Regions from separate parts of the Pseudomonas sp. CFBP 8772 genome, predicted to be linked through region 1. Evidence: predicted binding sites of a transcription regulator. Region 1 holds the regulator's gene; each other region holds the start of a gene.
The links. Region 1 encodes FliA, which starts transcription of late flagellar genes. Its sites were predicted from a motif close to CTAAAGTTTNNNNNNNNNNNGCCGNTAA; they were not measured.

Region 1 (6,269 bases):
CAGGAGATGCAGGGGCAGCCGGTTATTTTGTTGGTCGCAGGTCCGGTTCGCGCCATGTTGTCCCGCTTTGGACGGTTGGCTGTACCGAATATGCATGTTTTGGCTTACCAGGAAATTCCTGACAATAAGCAAGTCACCATCGTAGCGACTGTCGGGCCTAACGGCTGAGGTAGTGAGTCATGCAAGTTAAGCGTTTTTTCGCCGCCGATATGCGACAAGCCATGAAACTGGTTCGCGATGAGCTGGGCGCTGAAGCCGCCATCATCGGGAACCGGCGGATCGCCGGCGGCGTGGAACTGACCGCGGCCCTGGACTACAAGTTGTCTGCGCTGGCCCCCCGTGTGCCGAACATCGAACTCGAAGAAGAGCTGCGCAAGACTCAGTCGCGCATCGTCACCGCTCAGGCGGAGCTGACCCACCGCAGCGAGCTGGACACTGTCGCCAATCGCCAGTTGTTCGTCGGTCTGGCGATGGATGACAGCAAGCAGATCGAACCGACCCTGGAAGAACCGTTTCGCCCGTCGGTCCACGCCGCTGTTGCCGCCGAGCGTGCCGAACGCAACGCCGAGCCTGCCGTCGGCGACCGTGCCTACGAAGCGATGCGCTCCGAATTGAACGGCCTGCGCGAACTGCTGGAAGTCCAGCTGGGCTCGCTGGCCTGGAACCAGCTGCAAGGCAGCCGTCCGCAGCAGGCCAACCTGTGGCGCCGTCTGCAGCGTGTCGGCCTCTCCGGCCCACTGTCCCGCGATCTGTTGGCGATGGTCCCGGAATCCGGTGATCAGGCTCACACCTGGCGCATGCTGCTGGCCCATCTGGCCCGCATGATTGCCACGCCGGACATCGAGCCGCTGGAAGAGGGCGGTGTGATTGCCATGGTCGGCCCTGCCGGCATGGGTAAAACCACCACGCTGGCTAAACTGGCGGCCCGATATGTGTTGAAATACGGCGCGCAAAATATCGCGCTGGTGAGCATGGACAGTTTCCGCATTGGCGCTCAGGAACAGCTTAAAACCCTGGGCCGGATCCTCAATGTACCGGTCACCCACGTCGACCCGGGCCAGTCCCTGGCACAGGCGCTGGAGCCGCTGTTGCGCAAGCGCGTGGTGTTGATCGACACCGCCGGCCTGCAAGCCAGCGATCCGGCACTGCGTCTGCAACTGGAAACCCTCGCCGGCCGTGGCATCAAGGCGCGCAACTACCTGGTGCTGGCAACAACCAGCCAGAAGCAGGTGCTGTCAGCGGCTTATCACAGTTACAAACGTTGCGGCCTGGCCGGGTGCATCCTGACCAAGCTCGACGAAACGGCCAGCCTCGGCGAAGTGCTCAGCCTGGCCGTGACACACGAACTGCCTGTGGCCTATCTCACGGATGGCCCACGGATACCGGATGATCTGCATTTGCCGCGTCGGCACCAATTGGTGAGCCGGGCTGTGAGTGTGCAGATGCAGGAGGAGCCTAGCGAGGAAGCGATGGCGGATATGTTTGCGGATCTTTATCACAGCACCGGCAAGCGTGCGGGCTAGGTAGAGAAATGACAGTGGAATTTTCCTGCATCGATGGTCTGCCAGGCATTGTTCAGGCACTGAACGTGCAGCCCGACATGTGGCTTAGGTCTAAGCAAGACAAGGTAAACAATTAACATGGGCAGCATGCATCCCGTACAGGTTATCGCGGTGACCGGTGGCAAAGGTGGCGTAGGCAAGACCAACGTTTCAGTGAATCTTTCACTGGCGCTGGCCGAGCTGGGACGTCGCGTCATGCTGCTGGACGCCGATCTGGGTCTGGCCAACGTCGACGTATTGTTGGGTCTGACCCCCAAGCGCACCCTGGCTGATGTCATCGAAGGGCGGTGCGAGCTGCGCGATGTCCTGCTGCAGGGCCCGGGCGGCGTACGCATCGTGCCGGCGGCATCGGGCACCCAGAGCATGGTCCACCTGACCCCGGCGCAGCATGCCGGGCTGATTCAGGCTTTCAGTGACATCGGCGACAACCTCGATGTGCTGGTCATTGATACGGCCGCCGGCATCGGCGAGTCGGTCGTGAGCTTTGTCCGCGCCGCCCAGGAAGTGCTGCTGGTGGTGTGCGACGAGCCCACGTCGATCACCGACGCCTACGCCCTGATCAAACTGCTCAACCGCGATTACGGCATGAACCGCTTCCGCGTCCTGGCCAACATGGCCCAGAGCCCGCAGGAAGGGCGCAACCTCTTCGCCAAGCTGACGAAAGTCACCGACCGTTTTCTCGACGTGGCCCTGCAGTATGTAGGCGCCGTGCCGTACGACGAATGCGTACGCAAGGCCGTGCAGAAACAGCGCGCCGTGTACGAAGCGTTTCCGCGTTCCAAATGTGCCCTGGCGTTCAAGGCCATCGCGCAGAAAGTCGACACCTGGCCGCTGCCGGCGAACCCGCGCGGTCACCTGGAATTTTTCGTAGAACGCCTCGTGCATCACACCAGCGCAGGGCCCGTCTCATGACAGCAAGTGGCTATCGCATGTACAGCAAATCGTCCAAAGACTCCCAGTATGAGCTGATCGAGCGTTATGCACCGCTGGTCAAACGAATCGCCTACCACTTGCTGGCGCGTCTGCCGGCCAGTGTGCAGGTCGAGGATTTGATTCAGGCGGGCATGATTGGCTTGCTCGAAGTCTCGACCAAATACGACTCCACCAAAGGGGCCAGTTTCGAGACGTACGCGGGTATTCGTATCCGTGGCGCGATGCTCGACGAAGTGCGCAAGGGGGACTGGGCACCGCGCTCGGTCCACCGCAACACGCGCATGGTCAGCGACGCGATTCGTGCAATCGAAGCAAAAACCGGCCGTGACGCTAAAGATCACGAGGTTGCTGCCGAACTTGAATTGAGTCTCGACGATTACTACGGGATTTTGAACGATACCCTGGGCAGCCGCCTGTTCAGTTTCGACGACCTGTTGCAGGACGGCGAACACGAAGGGCTGCACGAGGACGGCGCGAGCCAGTCCCTCGAACCGTCGCGGGATCTGGAAGACGAGCGCTTCCAGGCCGCGCTGGCCGAGGCGATCGCCAACTTGCCCGAACGTGAACGCCTGGTCTTGTCGCTGTACTACGACGAAGAGCTGAACCTCAAGGAAATCGGTGAGGTCCTGGGGGTCAGCGAATCGCGTGTCAGCCAGCTGCACAGTCAATGCGCGGCGCGGCTGCGCGGTCGTCTTGGCGAGTGGCGCGCACGTTCGTGAATCAGGCGCAGGCCATGAGGCCTGCGTGTTTTGCTTGTAAGACCGGCTGTGCAAGACGTGAGCGGGAAGCAAAAGAGACACGGCAGGAGTCGGTCGAACCGGGTCGTAGATGATCCGGTTTCGCTGCGCTCGTTCCGGTCGATTGAAACCCCTTTTCATGTTCGGCACAGACGGTATTGATTGGACGCGCGTTCAGGTGCTGAACGCGTTAAAGACTGCTTGGAGGTCGAATTGGACAAGAACATGAAAATCCTCATCGTTGATGACTTCTCAACGATGCGGCGGATCATAAAAAACCTGTTGCGTGACCTTGGGTTCACCAACACGGCCGAAGCAGATGACGGACTCACCGCATTGCCCATGCTGCAAAGCGGCGCTTTTGACTTCCTCGTCACTGACTGGAACATGCCGGGCATGTCCGGCATCGACCTGTTGCGTCAGGTGCGTGCCGACGAGCGTCTGCGCAGTCTGCCGGTGCTGATGGTGACTGCCGAAGCCAAGCGCGAGCAGATCATCGAAGCCGCTCAGGCCGGTGTGAACGGCTACGTGGTGAAGCCGTTCACCGCGCAAGTGCTCAAAGAAAAAATCGAAAAAATATTTGAGCGCGTCAATAGCTGATGTCCGCTGCGAGGGCGCTATGGATTCCAAAGATTCGACAATGGGTGACTTTGAGTCAACCCTGAAGAAACACGCACAAGAGCTGGTCGCGAGCCTTGAAAAAGGCAAGTTCGGCGACGCCGTGCAACTGATCCATGAGCTTAACCAGACCCGCGACCGCGGCCTGTATCAGGAAGTCGGCAAACTGACGCGCGAGCTGCACAGCGCGATCGTCAACTTCCAGATCGACCCGAACATGCCCCAGGCCGAGGAGGTCTCCCAGATCACCGACGCCACCGAGCGGCTGTCGTACGTGGTCAGGCTGACCGAAAACGCGGCCAACCGGACCATGGACCTGGTGGAGCAGAGCACGCCGTTGATGCACGGGCTCAGTGACGACGCCAAGGCGTTGAGCGCCGATTGGGGACGCTTCATGCGCCGCGAAATCAGCGCCGAAGAGTTCCGTGATCTGGCCCGCCGCGTCGATGTGTTCCTGACCCGCAGCGAGAAAGAGACCACCGAAGTCTCCGCGCACCTGAACGACATTCTGCTCGCTCAGGATTACCAGGACCTCACCGGTCAGGTGATCAAGCGCGTGACCACGCTGGTCACCGAAGTCGAGCGCAATCTGCTCAAGCTGGTGCTCATGGCGAGCCAGGTGGACCGCTTCGCGGGCATCGAGCACGACCAGGAAATGTTCCGTCAGCAAAAAGAACAAGAAAAACTTCACTCCAAGGGTGAAGGTCCGCAGATTCATGCCGATAAACGTGAAGACGTTGTATCCGGACAGGATGATGTTGACGATCTGCTATCCAGCCTCGGATTCTGATTCGGTCATTCTGTCTCGGTCTTCAGGTTTTCTGTGAAAGTGGCTGCTGGACCCGCGCGCCAATGCTTCGACGAAAGCAATGCGCGCAGGCCGTCAGTGCAGCCTCCGGATCGGTTTGACGGTTAATTTTAGGAGCACCCCCCAATGAGCTTCGGCGCCGATGAAGAAATCCTTCAGGATTTTCTGGTAGAGGCCGGCGAGATTCTCGAGCTGTTGTCAGAGCAGTTGGTCGAGCTGGAAAGCCGGCCGGACGATGCGGACCTGCTCAATGCAATTTTTCGCGGTTTTCACACTGTAAAAGGGGGCGCCGGCTTCCTCCAGCTCAACGAGCTGGTTGAATGCTGTCACATCGCCGAGAACGTGTTCGACATCCTGCGCAAGGGTGAACGCCGCGTCGACTCGGAGCTCATGGACGTGGTCCTTGAAGCACTCGACACCGTCAACAGCATGTTCGGTCAAGTGCGCGAGCGCTCCAGCGTTACCCCCGCCACACCTGAATTGCTGGCCGCGCTGGCTCGCCTGGCCGAGCCTGCTTCGCAAGAGGAAGTGGCTGCAGCCCCGGTGGTCGAAGAGCCGGTGGCTGAAGCGCCGTCCGAAGACATCACCGACCTTGAATTCGAACAGCTTCTGGATTCGCTGAACGCCGTCAAGGCGCAAGCGGCGGGCGGTCCTGCACCGGTTGCCTCTGCCCCTGCGGCAGCCGCACCTGTCGCGGCAGCACCGGCGGCAGCGGCTCCCGCTGCACCGGCCGGCGCTGCGGCCAGCGATGAAATCACCGACGCTGAATTCGAATCACTCCTCGATCAGTTGCATGGCAAAGGCCAGTTCGCCGTCGATGCCGTGCAACCGCCGGCGGCCGTGACGCCGTCTGCCGCACCGGCCAGTGACGAAATCACTGACGACGAATTTGAGTCGCTGCTGGATCAGTTGCATGGCAAAGGCTCGTTCTCGCCGGATGCCGTTGGTACTGCTGCTCCTGACGCCGCGGCTCATGCTGCTCCTGCTGCCGCTGCGCCTGCCGCGCCGGTTGCACCTGCGGCCCCGTCGAAAGCGGCGGCCTCGGACGAAATCACCGACAACGAATTCGAAGACCTGCTGGACCAGTTGCACGGCAAAGGCAAGTTCGAACCTGCGGTGGCCGCCGCGGCACCGGCCAACAAGCCTGAGCCCGTCGCAAAAGCCGAACCTGCCAAACCGACGCCTGCTGCGGCGGCACCGGCCAAAGCGACGCCTGCCTCTGCGCCTGCTCCGGCGCGTGCTGCTGCTCCGGCGGCCAGCGAAAAACCGCCGGCTGAAGCCGAAACCACCGTGCGCGTCGACACCGCGCGGCTGGACGAAATCATGAACATGGTCGGTGAACTGGTGCTGGTGCGTAACCGCCTGGTGCGCCTGGGCGCCAACAGCGCCGATGAAGCCATGTCCAAGGCCGTGTCCAATCTGGACGTGGTGACTGCTGACCTGCAGACCGCGGTCATGAAGACCCGCATGCAGCCGATCAAGAAAGTGTTCGGTCGCTTCCCGCGACTGGTTCGCGATCTGGCGCGTCAGTTGAAGAAAGAAATCAGCCTTGAACTGGTGGGTGAAGAAACCGACCTGGACAAAAACCTCGTCGAAGCCCTGGCCGACCCG
Region 2 (6,269 bases), on a different contig from region 1:
CCGTCTCGGCAATGACTTCGTAGCCATGACGTTCCATCAACATGCGTACGGCGAGCCTAATGACAGGGTGATCATCCACGATCAACACTTTATTCATGAGCAGTCCATTCTTCGCTGTTCGAATTTTCAGAGCCCGCACAATAGCTTAGTCGTTTAGTGCTTTGCATGGCGCTCCTCCCTGCAGACCAGCAGGCAAAGACCTTTCTCACTCAACCAACAGAAAAATCCTACAAAACCTGCCCTATCCGCTCTATTTTTTACGATGTTCAATCCCGTCTCAGTACGTGACCGCATAATTCCCAAGACCGCAAGTGGTAATTTTTGAATCCTGACTTCCCTAAGCTTTTCTGCCTATATGACTGCAGGTTGATAGCTCGGTTTGTCCTAAGGTTGATCCACGATTTGGTTGCTCCGCCGACCGGTTTGGATGTGCGAAAGCCAGGGCCATCCGTGACGCCCGGAAAAATGAGATTCCTCTTTAAAACACGGCTTCTGGCCACCGGGTGACAGCCCGTTCACCACGAGTGTTATGACTTCAGCATATGCCCATCTTACCGGGCCGCCAGCAAACAAAAATCATAAAATATTGCAGGCCCGGCGAGGCGTCGGCGACCGCACACACTTGGTTAACTTACACACGCGGGTTCGACGAGTTTCATTACATATAAATACTCGAAAGAGCCTACAACGGGTTCAGAAATGTCTGAACAGCCCGAATCAACTTTCAACTATTCTTACCCGGGACGTGGGCACGGAGCAGCCTGGAAAGTTACAGCGCTTAACCACCTCCAAACCCTGCGACTCAATTCAATAACGACTGGATCACATCACCCGCTTTTAAAAAAAGGGGCTCGGCCGCCTTCCACGTAATACTATTCGACACATAACATCCAGCACCCTCACGTCATTCCAGAAAAATACTACATAACTAACGGACTATTATTACCGCCAAGAACTTCACCCAATGGCGTTAAAAAACAAACCGCCCATTTTTTGGCTTTTTACTTGCCAAACCTATTACCAGTCGTTACTTTTTGATGAGCGAATGGTTCAACCCACTGTTAGTTAGTGGCTCTTATCACAATACAAGATTATTGCGCATATAAAGGCGGGGGCTTCTTTTGCCAGCGGTCCGTGCGCAGGCCACTCTTCGGCATGAATAAAGCATTCAGTGTTTAAACGTTCTTAAGCGTGAACGTCCCGACAGTGCAGGCTGTTTAGTTGATATGTTCAAAGGAACCTACCATGACCAAGAAAATTAAATACCCCATTGGCGCAAGCAGCGACCCTCTAAAGCTGGCGGAAGCGGTAGAGCGCTACGTTTCCCAAGGCGGCGTTATTAACGTCATTGCAGAAGGAGAGTCGCGGGAGACCGAATCGTCCCGGCAAACCCGGGACGCCGATCCGGAAGCGGAGCTGTGCACCAAGGTCGATCTGCTCAAGGGGCTAGTGGCCAAAGGAGCTGGGGTCGCGGCGCTGCAATACTCGCTGCGCATGAACCAGAAGGACATCAAGCGCCTGGCCAGCGAGAACGGTCTGAAGATCCGCTATTGCCAGCCTGTTCGCCGATCACGCACGTCCCGGCAAAGAGAGCCGGTAACCCTGGACGACGCCATTGCCGGACACGCCATGCATTACTCGGCGCTGGGCTACACCGTTCCTGAAATCGCTCAACTACTGGGCGTCGGGGTACGCGATATCCGGGACATTGGCAAAGCCTATCGTTTTGAGTTTCGAACAACTTCGCAGGGGGATACGGCTGAGAAAACCGCTGGCGAGGAGACAGATTTGTCAACATGACGAATGAGATGACGCACAGCGAGAGCACGTCTTTTAGCGCCTGTAAAACGAGGCAATAACCGGCCAGCGTGGGGGCGGAAAGAGTGTCGAATGAATGGCCAGCGGCACAGGGAGGACAGATGTAATGAGTGCAGCCCTGAACAGGGCTGCACATCAATCACGACAGCGATCAGAACAACTTGCGGCCCTTGTTCGCTGCAATGCGCATGCGCAATGCGTTGAGCTTGATGAAGCCCGCCGCATCTGCCTGGTTGTACGCGCCGCCGTCTTCTTCAAACGTCGCGATGTTCGCATCGAACAGCGACTCGTCGGACTTGCGACCGGTCACGATCACGTTGCCCTTATAAAGCTTCAGGCGCACGACACCATTCACGTGGGCCTGCGACGCATCGATCATCTGTTGCAGCATAAGACGCTCAGGGCTCCACCAGTAGCCGGTGTAAATCAGGCTGGCGTACTTGGGCATCAGCTCGTCTTTGAGGTGAGCGACTTCGCGGTCCAGGGTGATCGACTCGATCGCACGGTGACCACGCAGCATGATGGTGCCGCCCGGGGTCTCGTAGCAGCCGCGGGACTTCATGCCGACGTAGCGGTTCTCGACGATGTCCAGACGACCAATGCCGTGCTCGCCGCCGATGCGGTTCAAGGTGGCAAGGACGGTGGCCGGGGTCATTTCAACACCGTCCAGCGCCACGATGTCGCCGTTGCGATAGGTCAGCTCCAGATACTGCGGCTTGTCCGGTGCGTTTTCCGGCGACACTGTCCACCGCCACATGTCTTCTTCGTGTTCGGTCCAGGTGTCTTCCAGCACGCCGCCTTCATAGGAGATGTGCAGCAGGTTGGCGTCCATCGAGTACGGGGATTTTTTCTTGCCGTGGCGCTCGATCGGGATCGCGTGCTTCTCGGCGTAGTCCATGAGCTTCTCGCGGGACAGCAGGTCCCACTCACGCCATGGCGCGATCACTTTCACGCCAGGCTTGAGCGCATAGGCGCCCAATTCGAAACGAACCTGGTCGTTGCCCTTGCCGGTAGCGCCGTGGGAAATGGCGTCAGCGCCGGTTTCGTTGGCGATTTCGATGAGTCGTTTGGCGATCAGGGGACGTGCGATGGAAGTACCCAACAGGTACTCGCCTTCATAGACGGTATTGGCGCGAAACATCGGGAACACGAAATCACGCACGAACTCTTCGCGCAGGTCATCGATGTAGATTTCTTTGACGCCCATGGCTTGCGCCTTGGCGCGTGCTGGCTCGACTTCTTCGCCCTGACCCAGGTCAGCGGTGAAGGTCACCACCTCGCAGTTGTACGTATCTTGCAGCCACTTGAGGATTACCGAAGTATCCAGGCCACCGGAATACGCGAGAACTACCTTGTTTACGTCCGCCATGCCATCACTCCAACGCGTTGTACGGAAAACCGACGAGTTTACCGTTCACGCGCGGGAATTTACAGTGTCGCGACAGCTTCTGACGACAAAGCGACAGATTCTGTCAGTCAGACGACTTCGCTGCCCGTCGTCAAGAGGCCTTGGCGGGGGCCGCGCTTGCCGCTGTGGCGGGCGCAGCGCCTGGGGTTGGCGTGGCGGCAGGTGCTGGCAGTGGGGCCGGCGTCGGCGCAGGTGCAGCGGATTGCGTCACGGCCGGGGTCTGCTGCGCCACACGCTCCAGGTGAATGTTCACCCGGCGGTTGCGCGCGCGATTGGCGTTGTTGGTGTTTGGCGCCAGCGGGTATTGCTCTCCATGGAAACGCAGGGTGATCTGCTCTTCCGGGACGCCCTGGGCTTTAAGGTAGTCCATGACCGACAGCGCGCGACGCCGTGACAGGTCGCGGTTGGTCAACCGGTTGCCGCTGTTGTCGGAATGGCCGTCCAGTTCGACGTGATTGACCGTCGGATCAGCCTTCATATAAGCCAGCACAGTGTCCAGCTTGCGCCTGGCCGTAGCGTCCAGCTCGATGCCGCCACCCGGGAAACCGATCTCGGACTGCCGCACTTGCTCGAAATTCATCGGCAACAGCTTCGCGGTACAGACCTGGAAGTCACCATAGGCTTTGCTGAATTTGACCGGCAACAGCCTGACTTCCATCGCGCCGCCGCCATCTCGCAGGGTGTGACGAATCATCGGGCTGCGACCTTCCATCAAACCCGCGATCAGCCGCGTGGCCTGGGCCTGGTTGGTATTGAAAGGAATCTCGCCGTTGCCGACTTTCACTGCGCCAAGATTGAGATCTCCGCGACCCGGCTGCCACGGCGCCGCCGCGGCAATCAACGTGGCCGAGCCGGACGAAAGGCTGTAGCCATTTGCCTTCAGCCGAAACGTCGGTTGCTCGCCCGCGCGTCGCACGAATTCGCCCGCACCGAAATCGGCGATCGGTTGAGTCAGTCTGCACTCGAACTGGTCGCCTTCCACCTTCCACTCAATATTCTCCAGACGCGTCTGGAAGGTGAGCGCCACGGCCGGCAGGCTGGCAAACGCGCTGAGCAGGGCTAGATATCGCTGGCGCACGGGAGGCTCCACTAAATTCACGTGTAACAAGATTTATGACTTACACGTGGCTATCGGTAACTTCCCGCAAAACTTGATAGCGAGTGCCTGGAGGAGTCTTTTCCGGTAGCATTCCCAGCGAGTTTGACCCGCCTGGAATCCCCAATGTCCGAACGCCTGACCCTCCTGCGCCCCGACGACTGGCATATCCATCTTCGAGATGGCGCTGTTTTGCCCCACACCGTCGCCGACGTAGCGCGCACCTTTGGCCGCGCGATCATCATGCCGAACCTCGTGCCCCCGGTACGCAACGCGGAGCAAGCGGACGCCTATCGTCAGCGCATCCTCGCTGCACGTCCGCAAGGCAGCCGCTTCGAGCCGCTGATGGTGCTTTACCTCACTGACCTGACGCAGCCCGAGGAGATTCGCGCCGCGAAGGCCAGTGGCTTCGTGTATGCCGCCAAGTTGTACCCGGCAGGCGCGACGACCAATTCCGATTCCGGTGTCACCAGCGTCGACAAGATCTTCCCGGTGCTCGAGGCGATGGCTGAGGTGGGCTTGCCGCTGCTCATCCACGGCGAAGTGACCCGCGGCGACATCGACGTGTTCGACCGTGAAAAGATTTTCATCGACGAGCACATGCGACGTGTCGTCGAGCGTTTTCCGACGCTGAAAGTGGTGTTCGAACACATCACCACCGCCGACGCCGTGCAGTTCGTCAATGAAGCTTCGGCCAATGTGGGCGCGACCATCACTGCCCACCATTTGCTGTACAACCGCAACCATATGCTGGTCGGCGGCATTCGCCCTCACTTCTATTGCCTGCCGATTCTCAAGCGCAACACCCACCAGGTTGCCCTGCTCGATGCCGCCACCAGCGGCAGCAGCAAGTTCTTCCTCGGTACGGACTCCGCGCCCCACGCGCAGCACGCGAAAGAAGCGGCGTGCGGTTGTGCCGGCTGCTACACCGCATTCGCCGCCATCGAGCTTTACGCCGAGGCGTTCGAATCACGCAACGCGCTGGACAAGCTGGAAGGCTTCGCCAGTTTGCACGGCCCGGCGTTCTATGGTCTGCCGACCAACACCGACACCATTACCCTGGTTCGTGACGAGTGGACGGCCCCCGCCAGCCTGCCGTTTGGCGAGCTTTCTGTTATCCCGCTGCGCGCCGGTGAAAAACTGCGCTGGCGCCTGCTGGAGGAACACGCGTGAGTGAAGATCATTACGAAGACGAGCAAGAAGGCTCCGGCGGCGGCACTGGCTCCCGGCACCCGATGGCTGCCCGTTTTCGCGGTTACCTGCCCGTTGTCGTTGACGTAGAAACTGGCGGGTTCAATTGCGCCACTGATGCGTTGCTGGAGATCGCCGCCACCACCATCGGCATGGATGAGAAAGGCTTTGTCTTCCCGGACCACACCTATTTCTTCCGTGTCGAACCGTTCGAGGGCGCCAACGTGGAAGCCGCGGCGCTGGAGTTCACCGGCATCAAGCTGGATCACCCGCTGCGCATGGCCGTGAGTGAAGAAACCGCGCTGACGGACATCTTCCGCGGCATCCGCAAGGCGCTGAAAGCCAACGGCTGCAAGCGTGCGATCCTGGTCGGCCACAACGCCAGCTTCGACCTGGGCTTTCTCAACGCAGCGGTCGCGCGGCTGGACATGAAGCGCAATCCGTTTCACCCGTTCTCCAGCTTCGACACCGCGACGCTGGCGGGCCTTGCGTACGGCCAGACTGTCCTGGCCAAAGCCTGCCAGTCGGCGGACATCGATTTCGACGGTCGCGAGGCCCACTCGGCCCGTTACGACACCGAGAAGACTGCCGAGCTGTTCTGCGGCATCGTCAACCGCTGGAAAGAAATGGGCGGCTGGCACGACTTCGACAACTGAGTCGATGCGGCTGCGCAATAAACGAACCGGCCCATGTGGCCGGTTTTTTTATGGGTGGGGATTGGCAGGCAGTGATCGGCTCAAACTCCGTCAGCGCCCC
Region 3 (6,269 bases), on a different contig from region 1:
TGGTATTGAATGTCGTGCAGCACGCCGCTGAGCTGAATGTCGTGCGTCACAGTGCCGCCCTCGGCAAAACGGATGTGCTCCGGTCGAATCGAAAACGCGCCCGGATTGCCGCTCAACATCTGCGCCAGTTCACCATGCACGACGTTGGAGGTGCCCACGAACTCTGCCACGAAGGTCGTGGCCGGTTTCATGTACAGATTGCGTGGCGTATCGACCTGCTCGATGCGGCCCTTGTTGAACACCGCGACCCGGTCCGACATCGACAGCGCTTCAGTCTGGTCGTGGGTGACGAAGATGAACGTGATGCCCAGTTGGCGCTGCAGTTTCTTTAGTTCGCTTTGCATCTGTTCGCGCAGCTTCAGGTCGAGGGCGCCGAGGGGTTCGTCGAGCAGCAACACCCGCGGGCGATTGACCAGTGCCCGCGCCAGGGCTACACGCTGGCGCTGGCCGCCGGACAGTTGCGCGGGTTTGCGTGCGCCGTAGCCATCAAGGGCGACCATGTTCAGTGCCTCGTCGGCGCGCTTGATCCGTTCGGCCTTGCCGACGCCTTTTACTTTCAGGCCGTAGGCGACGTTGTCCCGCACGTTCATGTGAGGGAACAGCGCGTAGTCCTGAAACACTGTGTTGACGTCGCGCTGGTAGGGCGGCAGGCCGGCGGCTTCCTGACCATGAATGCGGATCGAGCCGGCGCTGGGTTGCTCGAAGCCTGCGATCAGGCGCAGGCAGGTGGTTTTGCCGGAACCCGAGGGGCCGAGCATGGAAAAGAACTCGCCTTCCTGGATGTCGATGGACACCCGGTCCACGGCTTTCACCTCGCCGAACAACCGCGAGACCTGGGTGAACTGGACAGCGTGGGTCATGGCTTAACGTCCACCCATGATCGCAATGTAATCCTGAGTCCAGCGGCTGTACGGCACGTATTTGCCGCCCTCGGCCTGGGGTGTTTTCCAGAAGGCGATTTTCTCGAACAGGTCAAATCCGTTGGTTTCGCAGCCCTCGGCGCCGAGCAGTGCGTTGCCCTTGCAGGCGTCCGGCACCACCGGCAGGGAGCCGAACCAGGCGGCAACGTCACCCTGAACTTTCGGTTGCAGCGACCAGTTCATCCATTTGTAGGCACAGTTCGGGTGTTTGGCTTCGGCGTGCAACATCGTCGTGTCGGCCCAGCCGGTGGCGCCTTCCTGGGGGATGGTCGAGGCCACGGGTTGTTTGTCGGCAACCAGCCCGTTGACCATGTAGCCCCACGAACTCGACGCCGCCACGCCTTCGTTTTTCACGTCGCTCATCTGCACCGTCGCGTCATGCCAGTAGCGATGAACCAGCGGCTGCTGGGCGCGTAGCAGATCGAGCACGGCCTTGTACTGGGTCTCGGTGAGCTGATAGGGATCGACGATGTTCAGTTCCGGCTTGGCCGTCTTCAAATACAGCGCGGCGTCGGCGATGTAGATCGGCCCGTCATAGGCCTGGACCCGGCCCTTGTTCGGCTTGCCATCGGGCAAATCCTGCGGCTCGAACACCACGCTCCAGCTCACCGGCGGCGTCTTGAACACGTTGGTGTTGTACATCAGCACGTTCGGGCCCCACTGGTACGGCGTGCCGTACGTTTTGTTTTCAACCGTGTACCACGGACCATCTTTCAGGCGCGGGTCGAGGGTTTTCCAGTTCGGGATCAGCGTGGGGTCGATGGGCTGCACGCGCTTGCCGGCGATCAGCCGCAACGACGCGTCGCCCGACGCGGTGACCAGGTCATAGCCGCCCTTGGTCATCAGGCTGACCATCTCGTCGGAGGTTGCAGCGGTCTTGACGTTGACCTTGCAGCCGGTCTCCTGCTCGAAGCCGGTCACCCAGTCGTAGGCCTTGTCGCTTTCGCCTCGCTCGATGTAACCCGGCCACGCCACGATATCCAGCTGCCCCTCGCCATCGCCCACCGCCGTGAGTGCTTCAGCGGCCTGCACCGCGCCGCTGGTGAATAGTGCGGTAATCACGGCGCTCAGAATCGCGGTCTTGTGCACGGACATGGTGGGTTTGCCTCATGGTGGTGGTTTGGGCAGAGATCGGTGGTGCAGAGCGTAGTGCCCCGTTCGATCCCCGACAAACTTCACGCAGCAAATACCGAGCCCATTCCTGCAGGCGGATGCGGTTGAGTGAAAACCCGTCCTGACTCTGGACGCTCAGTCGCCGCAACATTCAGAAGCAAACCCGCCCGACGTGCGTCGGTGCCTTCGCCTTAACCTGCGGGTCGAATCGTCTGTCCCCATTTCTGAAGGTGAAGTCATGAACACGCGCGGTTTACTTGATCAATTGTTGAAATCCGGTCAGGACCTGCTGCAAAACAAGGCCGGCGCTCACGACAAGAGCGGCAAAAGCGGGCAAAACGGGCAGGGCGGGCTTGGCGATCTGCTTGGCAAGGTCGGCGGCAGCGGTCTGGGAGGCAAGCTGGGCGGCAGCCTTGGCGGGCTGCTCTCCGGTGCTGGCGGCGGTGCGTTGGCGGCGGGCGCGATGGGCTTGCTGATGGGCAACAAAGGCGCACGCAAAATGGGCGGCAAAGCGCTGACCTACGGCGGGCTCGCAGCGTTGGGCGTGCTGGCGTACAAGGCCTATGGCAACTGGCAGGCGAGTCAGGGGGTGGCGCAACCGGTTGAGCCGCAAACCGTTGACCGCGTGCCACCGGCCCAGGTTGAACAGCACAGCGAGGCCATCCTGCGGGCGCTGGTGGCCGCGGCCAAGGCTGACGGCCACGTCGACGACCGTGAGCGCGAACTCATCGAAGGCGAGTTCACCCGCATCACCGGCGACAACGAACTGCAGCAGTGGCTCCACGCCGAGCTGAACAAACCACTGGACCCTGTCGATGTCGCCCGTGCGGCGCAAACCCCGGAAATCGCCGCGGAGATGTACCTGGCCAGCGTGATGATGGTCGACGAAGAGCACTTCATGGAGCGCGCTTACCTGGACGAACTCGCCAAGCAACTGAAACTCGATCCGGCGTTGAAGACCGAGCTTGAGCAGCAGGTGCGTCAGGCCCAGCCGTAAACCGTCAGTCCGCCCTGCGATCCGGCACGGATACGACGGCCAATAGCCGCAAACCTGTTGGGTCAGGCCCCACAACCACTGGGGCCTGACCCACATTCTTGTTCCTCGCTACAGAAGTCCCGCCCAGACATCCGCCCGCGGCGCATTCGTACCATCAAGCAACGCCACATCGAGCCGATAGCGTGTAAGACATTTCCGATATGGCTGTGTGTTATGGCGTTTTCCTCGTCAGAAACACCCCAAGTGTCGGTAAGGCACTAGGCTATACTCCCGCTCGCTTTGGACCATCTGTCGGTCCGCTTCTTGAACCCGGTCATGCCGGCGTTGAACCCTTGAGGGCTGACTGTGAAGAACTGGACGTTGCGTCAACGGATTTTGGCGAGCTTCGCTGTCATCATCGCCATCATGCTGTTGATGGTGGTTGCGGCATTCAATCGCTTGTTGGTGATCGAGAGCAGTGGCGATGCCGTACGGCTGGACGCGCTGCCCGGCGTTTTTTACAGCAGCACCGTGCGCGGCGCCTGGGTTGAAAGCTACGTAGCCACTCAGCATTTACTCAGTGAGGGCGCCGGACGCGACCTCACCAGCGCTGAAGAAGACCAGTACAAAGACTTCGAAGACCGCCTGCAGGCGCAGATCGTCAATTACCAGAAAAGCATCTTCGACGAATCCGATCGCAATGACTTCGCCCAGTTTCTGCAGTTGCGCGAGCGCTATCAGCTAGTGCTCAACGGTGTGCTAGCGGCCTATCAGGGCGATAACTATGCGCTGTCCCAACGGATGTTTGCCGAGCAACTCACGCCCGCGTGGTTTGAGGGTCGCAAGGAACTCAATGCACTCGGCGCCAAGAACAAGGTGGTCGCCGACAAGGCGTCCGACGCCATCCAGGCCGCAGTTTCCAGCGCCAAGATCACCCTCGGCATCTCGCTGATCATCGCTCTGCTGGCAGCAGCTGCGTGCGGCCTGTTGCTGATGCGCGCAATTCTGGCGCCGATGAACCGCATCGTGCAGATCCTCGACATCATGCGCACTGGCGACCTGAGCACGCGGCTGGCACTGGACCGCAACGATGAGTTCGGATCGGTGCAAACCGGCTTTAACGACATGGTCGCCGAGCTCGCCGCACTGGTGTCCCAGGCCCAGCGCTCGTCGATTCAGGTGACCACCTCGGTGACCGAGATCGCCGCGACCTCCAAACAGCAACAAGCCACGGCCACCGAGACCGCTGCGACCACCACGGAAATCGGCGCGACGTCGCGGGAAATTGCCGCAACATCCCGGGATCTGGTGCGCACCATGACCGAAGTGACCTCGGCGGCGGACCAGGCTTCGATCCTGGCGGGCTCCGGCCAGCAAGGCCTGGCGCGCATGGAAGAAACCATGCACTCGGTCATGGGCGCGGCCGATCTGGTCAACTCCAAGCTGGCGATCCTCAATGAGAAGGCCGGCAACATCAATCAGGTGGTGGTGACCATCGTCAAAGTCGCCGACCAGACCAACCTGCTGTCGCTCAACGCCGCCATCGAAGCCGAAAAAGCCGGCGAATATGGCCGTGGTTTCGCCGTGGTGGCGACCGAGGTCCGGCGCCTGGCCGACCAGACCGCCGTGGCCACCTACGACATCGAGCAGATGGTTCGGGAGATCCAGTCGGCGGTGTCGGCGGGCGTCATGGGCATGGACAAATTCTCCGAAGAAGTGCGTCGCGGCATGTACGAAGTGACTCAGGTCGGCGAGCAGCTTTCGCAGATAATTCATCAGGTGCAGGCCCTCGCGCCGCGTGTCTTGATGGTCAACGAAGGCATGCAGGCCCAGGCCACCGGCGCCGAACAGATCAACCAGGCGCTGGTGCAGTTGGGTGACGCCAGCAGCCAGACCGTTGAATCCCTGCGTCAGGCCAGCTTTGCCATTGATGAGCTGAGCCAGGTGGCGGTGGGGCTGCGTAGCGGCGTTTCGCGTTTCAAGGTCTGAGTCAGGCCCATGATCGAGCATTCAGCCAAGCGCAGCGCTGCGGTATTGCCGAAGAGCAAGCTGTTTCTGCTGTTCCGTATCGGTGCGGAACGTTATGCGCTGCAAGCGACAGAAGTCGCCGAAGTGCTGCCACGGCTGGTGCTCAAGCCCATCGCGCAAGCGCCGCACTGGGTCGCCGGTGTATTCGCCCACCGGGGTGCAATCGTCCCTGTCATCGACCTCAGCGCGCTGACCTTCGGCCATCCGTCCCAGCTGCGCACCAGCACGCGGCTGGTGCTGGTGCACTATCGCCTCGGCGGCGATCGTCCCCCGCGTGAGCTGGGGTTGATCCTCGAACAGGCAACCGACACGCTGCGCTGCTCGCCCCATGAATTCAAAGCCTACGGCCTGGACAACGCCCAAGCGCCGTATCTGGGGCCGGTGCGCGAAGACGAACACGGCCTGCTGCAGTGGATACGCGTGGAAGACTTGCTCAGCGACGCTGTGCGCGAACTGTTGTTTCCCGAACAGCCCATGAGCCTGGATGCCTTCGAGGCCACGCCATGAGCAGCGATGCGCGTTTCTTCGCTTTTCTAAAGGACCGCATCGGGCTGGACGTCGCGTCGGTGGGCAAGGCGATCATTGAGCGCGCCGTGCGTCAGCGCTGCACGCTGTCCAAGGCGCGGGACCACGACGATTACTGGCAGACGCTGCTGGTTTCGGCGGACGAGCAACAGGCGCTGATCGAAGCGGTGATCGTCCCCGAAACGTGGTTTTTCCGTTACCCGGAATCCTTCGTCACCCTCGGCAAGCTGGCCAATGCCCGACTGGCGCAGCTCAATGGCGTGCGTCCGCTGCGGATTCTCAGCCTGCCGTGCTCCACCGGCGAGGAGCCTTATTCCATCGCCATGGCGCTGTTCGACGCCGGTTTGCGAGGCCCGCAGTTCAGCGTCGAGGCGGTGGACATCAGCCCGCTTTCGATCCAGCGCGCGCGCCAGGGCGTGTATGGCAAGAACTCCTTTCGCGGGGATCAACTGGGTTTTCGGGAGCGTTTCTTCAACGCGGCCGAAGAGGGCTATCGTCTGGAGATGCGCGTACGTGATCAGGTCCGCTTTCAGTCCGGCAACCTGCTCGATCCCGCCATGCCGGTGGCGCAGTCGGCCTACGATTTCGTGTTCTGCCGCAACCTGCTGATCTACTTCGACGTCGAGACTCAGCGTCAGGGCTTCGAGGCGCTCAAACGCATGACCCGCGACGACGGCGTGCTGTTTATCGGCCCCGCCGAGGGCAGC

Region 2: a site for FliA is predicted at 4,355-4,382, ahead of IFT99_RS22010 (flagellar protein MotY). Genes of this name have one in related genera too.
Region 3: a site for FliA is predicted at 3,184-3,211, ahead of IFT99_RS10970 (methyl-accepting chemotaxis protein). Genes of this name have one in related genera too.

Annotation. Positions count from the first base shown of each region.
Region 1 is NZ_JACYUI010000001.1:104,523-110,791, forward strand. It holds gene flhA (flagellar biosynthesis protein FlhA) at 1-168, shown strand, start outside; gene flhF (flagellar biosynthesis protein FlhF) at 180-1,523, shown strand; gene fleN (flagellar synthesis regulator FleN) at 1,641-2,474, shown strand; gene fliA (RNA polymerase sigma factor FliA) at 2,471-3,214, shown strand; gene IFT99_RS00475 (chemotaxis response regulator CheY) at 3,458-3,832, shown strand; gene IFT99_RS00480 (protein phosphatase CheZ) at 3,852-4,640, shown strand; gene IFT99_RS00485 (chemotaxis protein CheA) at 4,785-6,269, shown strand, end outside.
Region 2 is NZ_JACYUI010000013.1:41,228-47,496, forward strand. It holds gene IFT99_RS21995 (response regulator transcription factor) at 1-97, opposite strand, end outside; gene IFT99_RS22000 (hypothetical protein) at 1,246-1,800, shown strand; gene IFT99_RS22005 (argininosuccinate synthase) at 1,970-3,187, opposite strand; gene IFT99_RS22010 (flagellar protein MotY) at 3,318-4,304, opposite strand; gene pyrC (dihydroorotase) at 4,449-5,495, shown strand; gene rnt (ribonuclease T) at 5,492-6,169, shown strand.
Region 3 is NZ_JACYUI010000004.1:229,700-235,968, reverse strand. It holds gene IFT99_RS10985 (ABC transporter ATP-binding protein) at 1-860, opposite strand, end outside; gene ydcS (putative ABC transporter substrate-binding protein YdcS) at 864-2,015, opposite strand; gene IFT99_RS10975 (tellurite resistance TerB family protein) at 2,272-3,030, shown strand; gene IFT99_RS10970 (methyl-accepting chemotaxis protein) at 3,376-4,998, shown strand; gene IFT99_RS10965 (chemotaxis protein CheW) at 5,008-5,544, shown strand; gene IFT99_RS10960 (CheR family methyltransferase) at 5,541-6,269, shown strand, end outside.